2 regions of the Thioalkalivibrio sp. ALgr1 genome follow, and region 2 is predicted to be linked to the other one. Evidence: predicted binding sites of a transcription regulator. Region 2 holds the regulator's gene; the other holds the start of a gene.

Region 1 (3,402 bases), on a different contig from region 2:
GTCTTCCCAGTTAACGTTGACGATCCGGTCGACCGCGGACACCCAGAACCCCTGTACCGACCGGTTGAACTCGGTCACCACCACCTTGTGGTCGCCCGTTTCGCCCACGGCGGTACGCAGCCCCATCGCGCGCGCCAGATCGATGATGGGGACGGTTCCGCCACGCAGGGTAGCCACACCACGCACCACACTCAGCGATCCGGGAATCTGCCGCAGCGGCGGCGACGGGATCACCTCGCGCACCTTGAATACGTTGATACCGAAAGTCTGCGAGCTCCCCAAATGAAACAGGAGCAGCTCCATACGGTTCTGCCCCACCAGCTGGGTGCGCTGATTCACATCGTCAATGAATTGACTCATTGTCCTGCTCTCCCCCTCGCCCAGCGGCCAGCCACCTCGACTCGCCGGCCCCAGTGTGCACCCCGCAGACCGACGCTGTCATGCCACAACCCGCCGTCGCATGCCGATTGCACGCGTTCTAGACCCGATAACGGCCGGCCGCTGTGACTCTTGAGGGTACGCTCCTGATTGCCTGGCATGTTTTCTGCTTGCACGTCTCTGCAAACCTCTCGAGTCCTGACAAGCCGACGCGCATCCAGACCAATGAACCAGTCAGCACGCAAACCTTCCATTCGCTCCTGGTGGCTTTCGGCCGCCATGGGCGTCGTTCTGGCCCTGGTCTCCATTGCGGCACAGGCCGAGATCGAGGCAGTGGAAAACATCCGCCTGGCGGCGGAGCGCTTCATCCAGGAGGAGTTGAACCTCACACCAGGCGACGAAGCGGTAGAGATTCAGATCGGCCGGCTGGACAACCGCCTGCGCCTGGCCCGATGCAGCGAGGCACTGGAGACCCGGTTCCCGCCCGGCGGGCGACGCGATGGCAATACGGCGGTACAGGTTCAGTGCGAGACCCCCGTCAGCTGGTCGATCTATGTGCCAGTCACGGTCGAGCGCTACGCCGAGGTGCTGGTCGCCAGCCGCAGCCTGCGACGCCAGCACACGATCCTCCCCGGCGATCTGCGCACCAAGCGAATTCAGACCTCTCGCCATGCGGGGAGCTATTTCGAGAACAAGGGCGAACTGGTGGGGCTGCAGACCCGGCGCAACATCCGGCCCGGTCAGATCCTGGGCCAGCAGCACGTCACCCAGCGCGAGGTGGTCAGCCGCGGCCAGCGCGTCACCATCCTGGCCGAGAACGGCTCGGTGGTGATCCGCATGCAGGGCGAGGCGCTGGAGAATGGCATCCTGGGCGATCGCATCCGCGTGAAGAACACCTCGTCCGGACGCGTCGTGGAAGGCGAGGTGCTCGAGTCCGGACATGTACGCGTTGCCCTGTAGAATGGCGGTGTGTCTCGTCACCATCCACAAACTGTGAAGCGAATCGAAAATTCACAGCTCAAGGGGCTACAGTTTCAGCCGGTGCTGCCGCTAACCCCTGCAGTAGAATTGCAAAAACAGGAAACCGAATAATGGATATCAAAGGCCCGAACTCCCCCGGCCTGCGCCCGGATGGCAACAGCTCGAGCGTGAAGGGCCGCGATGAGACCTCTCGCCCCGACGCAGGCGCCCAGGGCAATGCATCCTCACCCGTACGTCAGGATGACTCTGTCACCCTGACCGGCGCGGCGCAGGCAATGAACGCCGCCTCCGGGGCCGCCAGCAACGCCCCGTTCGACGAGGCGCGAGTCGCCGAGCTGCGCGAGGCCATCTCCAACGGTCAGTACCCGGTAGACAACGAACAGCTAGCCGATCGCATGATCGAGCTGGAAAGCCTGTTGCGCTAACAGAGACCCGACGATGTCGCCCGAACAACGCCACGCCTTCCTCCGCTCGCTGGAGGCCTCGATTCGGCTGAGCCACCAGATGGAGGACATCCTGCTGCAGGAGACCCGGGCGGTGGAATCACGGGCCGCCGAGACCCTGCGCGAAGTCGTGGCCCAGAAGCAGACGCTACTGCAGGAACTCGAAACCGAAAGCCGGCGACAGCGCGAGACGATCGAGGCCGCCGGCGAAACGTATACGCCCGAGGGACTTGCACGGCTGTTCGGTCGGCTCGAGGGAGGCGCCGAGCTGGACGACCACTGGCAGGCGCTACGCCGCTCGGTGGAGCGCTGCAATACCCTCAACCAGGGGAATGCCCGACTGATCGATCGCGACCGTCGTCGCGTGGAGATGTCCATCCAGATCCTGCGCGGCGAGGAACCCGGCCCGGCTCCCACCTACGACCCCTACGGCCGCACCCAGTCCGGCAGCCGTACCGGTCGGCGCATCACCCGCGCATGACCCGCGCGCGCTCTGCGCGACACCTCTCCGCCCTTCTCCGCCTCACACCCGGGGCTGGCATTCCGGACCGCTCGGCAGTACCGTGCGGCTTGGCCCAATAATTACAACAACGCCACGCATGGAAGAGACCGACTACACCGTCGACAAGCCGGAGCGGATTGCCGGCATCCTCAAGGATCTGGATCACAAGCTCACCCTCGTCAACGTCCGCCTCGACGACGATGGCCCGCTGTACAACTCCGCGCTGGTTCGCCTTGATTCCGGTGCACGCGAGCTCTTCCTCGACGAACTCACGCCCATCGAAGCGAATCGCCACGCCCAGGAAGGCACTGGCATGCGGGTATTCGCCAGCCTGCGCGGGGTGGCCGTACGCTTCTCCACCGCCGTCTCGCGCATCGAACGCGAGGACGCCGGGGCCCTTTACGTCTGCCCCTATCCCGAGACCCTGGAATATCTCCAGCGACGCGAGACCTTTCGCGTCCATATCCCGATCAGCGAGCGCCCGCGCGTCGAATTGCAGTACCGCGAATGGGAAGAGCCCGGTATCGGGGACCTGGCCGATCTTTCGGCCCAGGGGATGTGCGTGGAGGTACCACAAGACTGGGTCGAAACAATCGAGATCGGGACCCCGATGCGTTTCGAGAACCTGCTACTGCCCGAAGTTGGCGAACGCCTGGGCGGCGACCTGCGTCTGGCCAATCGCCGTCGCAGCCCGCGCGACGGATACGTGTATGCCGGCTTCCAGGTCACCGGCATGAACCAGTGGCTGGAGCGGCAGTTCAACATCGCCCTGCTGCACTATCAGCGCGAGGCGCGCCGGCGTTCGATGGAGTAACAGACGAGGCCAGTCTCTTCCCTCACTCCAGACACAAAAAAGGCCGCTCGATGCGGCCTCTTTTTTCACCTGAAGAATATCCTTCAAGTCGTTGAACTTGGTCGGGACGGCAGGATTTGAACCTGCGACCCTCTGCACCCCATGCAGATGCGCTACCAGACTGCGCTACGCCCCGAAGCCGCGAATCATATCCGATTCCCTGCCCCCACGAAAGGACCCGGACCAGAAGACCTCTCAGGCGCGCAATACACGCAACACCGATTCCAGCTCCGAGATCGTATCCT
Region 2 (3,402 bases):
CCACGCGCCAGCTGCAGGCGTTCGCGCAGATGGCGGGCGTGTCATTGCGGGTGCTGCAGAGCCCGCGCGAGTTGCGCGACATGACCGCGCGAGCAGAGGATGGGCATCTGATTCTGGTCGACACCGCCGGGCAGGCACCTTCCGCGGTGGGCGACGAGTCGCTGTTTGCCGGCTGGCCGGACCATGTCCGGCGCGAGAGCTGGCTGGTCGTCTCCGCGACCACTCAGGCGGCGGCGCTGCGAAGGGTGCTGGATGCGTTCCGGAAGACGGAGCCATCGGCGCTGGTGCTGACCAAACTCGACGAAGCCGAACAGTTGGGGGAGACGTTGTCGGTATTGCTCGATCAACACCTTGGGCTCACGTTTGTCAGCGATGGACAGCGGATTGCCGAAGACTTCCACCGGGTCGAGACGGGCGATCTGACCCGGCGGGCGCTCGGCGAAGAGCGCGGCCCCGCGCGTCGATCCTCCCGCGATGAACGATGGACCGATGCAAGCCTGGCGGAGTTCTCGAATGCCGGCCGCAATGCGCCGTCGCCGCGCCGTACTCAGGATGCGGGCGTTCTGGAGATGATCCATCCGGTGGGGAAAGGACGCTATGCCACGCACTAATCAGCCGTTGAAGGTCATTGCGGTTGCCTCCGGCAAGGGCGGCGTCGGCAAGACCAATGTGTCGGTCAACCTGTCCGTGGCGCTCGCGCGGCTGGGCCGCGAGGTCATGCTGTTTGATGCCGACCTGGGGCTGGCCAATGCCGATGTGCTGCTCGGACTGCGACCCGAGCGCACCCTGCATGACCTGGTGACCGGACAGGTGGACGACCTCCAGGATGTGCTGATCGAGGGCCCGGAGGGGATCAAGGTCATCCCGTCGGCCTCGGGGATCGCGGCGATGGCGAATCTCACGCAGCTCGAGCACAACGGTTTGATCCAGGCATTCAGCGCCTATTCCAAGCCGCTGGATGTGCTGGTGGTGGATACGGCAGCGGGCCTGCAGGAATCCGTCACGACCTTCTGCCGGGCGGTCCAGGAGACCCTGGTTGTCGTCTGCGACGAGCCGGCGTCCATCACCGATGCCTATGCCTTGATCAAGGTGCTGCATCGCGATCATGGCATGCGGCGTTTCCGGCTGGTCACGAATATGGTCCAGGACCGCGCGGGCGCCGAGCGCTTGTTGCAGAAACTCACCACGGTTTGCGACAACTACCTGCCGGAAGTCATCCTGGATCTCGCCGGTTACATCCCGATGGACGAGCATCTGCGCAAGGCCGTACAGAAACGGGCACCGGTCGTGCAGCAATATCCGGGCAGCCCGGCGGCCAAGGCCTTTACCGAACTCGCCCGTGCGGTCGACCGCTGGCCGGTGGCCCGTGGTGCCGATGGTGGTGTCGGGTTTTTCGTCGAACGGATGCTGCAGAGCGCATGATGGCGACGCGTAATCGCCTCCACGGATACGAGAACGTGGCCGCAGCCGGCCACGAGCAGCGCGTCGCGGAACATATCGAGCTGGTGCACCGCATCGCGCACCATCTGATGGCTCGCCTCCCTTCCTCGGTCCAGGTCGATGACCTGATCCAGGCCGGCATGATTGGCCTGCTGGAGGCCGCGCGGCAATTCGAGGGCGGGCAGGGCGCGACGTTTGCGACCTACGCCGGGATTCGCATCCGTGGCGCGATGATCGACGAGTTACGCCGCAGTGACTGGACCCCGAGATCGGTGCACCGCAACAGCCGCAAGATCGCCGAGGCGATCCAGACGGTCGAGGCCAGGGAGGGGCGTGCGGCGCGCGGGGTCGAGGTGGCCGAGGAACTCGAGGTCCCGATCGACGAGTACTACTCGATGCTGCAGGACCATGCCGGCGCCCATCTGTTCGCGCTGGATGATCTGGGCGGCACCGATGGTGATGCGGACCGGGTGATCGAGGGGCAGGAGGCCTCGCCCTCGCGCACGATCGAGGCCGGGGAGTTTCGCGAGGAGCTGGCCGCCGCGCTGGGCGATTTGCCCGAACGCGAACGTCTGGTGTTGTCGCTTTATTACATCGAGGAGCTCAACCTGCGCGAGATTGGCGCGGTACTCGGGGTGACCGAGTCGCGCGTCAGCCAGATCCGCAGTCAGGCCGTTATCCGACTGCGCGCGCGCCTGGGCTCCTGGCTCGAAGACGGCGAGGCTTTGCAGTTATTCTGAAGGCCAAGCTCTAGTACTCATATGAATCATTTATCCCGGAGTGACCTGTGGACAAGGGAATGAAAATTCTCATCGTGGACGACTTCTCCACGATGCGACGGATCATCAAGAACCTGTTGCGTGATCTTGGCTTCAACAACACCCAAGAGGCCGATGACGGCAGCACGGCATTGCCGATGCTCCAGAACGGCGACTTCGATTTTCTGATTACCGACTGGAACATGCCCAATATGCCGGGCATCGACCTGCTGCGGGCGGTTCGTGCCGACGAGAAGCTGAAGACGATGCCGGTGCTGATGGTGACGGCGGAGGCCAAGCGGGATCAGATCGTCGAGGCGGCCGAGGCGGGCGTGAACGGCTACGTGGTGAAGCCCTTTACTGCGGAAACCCTCAAGGAAAAGATCGACAAAATATTCGAACGCATTGAATCCCAAGGCTAGTTTGGGATTCGGTGTCGAAGTCTCCTGGTCCAGACAAATGGATGGCCGGGGGATCGATCCCGGTCATCACGTTCGGGATGGGGAGCGAGCAAGGGGCTTTGGATGACAGACCAAGAACAATCGATCAGTGAGCAGCAAATCGCTCGCGCGCGGGAGCTCGTGCAGGTTCTGGAGGCAGGGGATGAGGTGGCCGCGCGCGCGTTGATCCAGGATCTGGCGCGCCCCTACGACCGGGAACTCTTCGACGAGCTCGGAAAGCTTACGCGCGACCTGCACGAGGCCTTGCAAAGCTTCCGGGGGGATTCGCGGCTGGTCGAGTTGACCCAGGCCGAGATCCCGGATGCCCGCGAGCGTCTCAATTATGTGGTCACGATGACCGAGAAGGCCGCGCACGAGACCCTGACCGCGATCGAGACGAGTCTCCCCATTGCCGAATCGTTCAGCCAGCAGGCCGGCCAACTGACGGCGAAGTGGACCCGTTTTCGCAATCGGCAACTCTCGGTCGACGAGTTCCGGGAATTCGCTCGTGAGCTGGACGAGTTTTTTGCTCAGGCCAACGACGATACCGAAGAGCTGCGCCGCCTGCTGTCGGAGGTTCTGATGGCGCAGAGCTACCAGGATATTACCGGGCAGGTGATCCGGCGCGTGATTCAGCTCGTGACCGACCTGGAGGAGAACCTGGTCACGCTGATTCGGCTGTCCAGCGGGCGTATGGAGACGGTCGAGGCTGCGGAGAAGACGCTGGATGACGATGCCGAGCGGCGTGAGGGCGATCGGCGTGG

Evidence for each region. The regulator FliA, encoded in region 2, starts transcription of late flagellar genes. The targets are predictions, from matches to a motif close to GCTAAAGTTNNNNNNNNNNCNGCCGATA.
Region 1: the regulator FliA is predicted to act here: its motif matches at 1,404-1,431, upstream of flgM (flagellar biosynthesis anti-sigma factor FlgM).

Annotation. Positions count from the first base shown of each region.
Region 1 covers NZ_KB905133.1:176,621-180,022, forward strand. Annotated here, with positions in the region: gene F466_RS0105195 (chemotaxis protein) at 1-360, opposite strand, end outside; gene flgA (flagellar basal body P-ring formation chaperone FlgA) at 604-1,338, shown strand; gene flgM (flagellar biosynthesis anti-sigma factor FlgM) at 1,470-1,784, shown strand; gene F466_RS0105210 (flagella synthesis protein FlgN) at 1,798-2,283, shown strand; gene F466_RS0105215 (flagellar brake protein) at 2,402-3,118, shown strand; tRNA gene F466_RS0105220 (tRNA-Pro) at 3,217-3,293, opposite strand; gene F466_RS0105225 (MerR family transcriptional regulator) at 3,353-3,402, opposite strand, start outside.
Region 2 covers NZ_KB905134.1:292,495-295,896, reverse strand. Annotated here, with positions in the region: gene flhF (flagellar biosynthesis protein FlhF) at 1-611, shown strand, start outside; gene F466_RS0109090 (MinD/ParA family protein) at 598-1,422, shown strand; gene F466_RS0109085 (RNA polymerase sigma factor FliA) at 1,419-2,180, shown strand; gene cheY (chemotaxis response regulator CheY) at 2,240-2,620, shown strand; gene F466_RS0109075 (protein phosphatase CheZ) at 2,723-3,402, shown strand, end outside.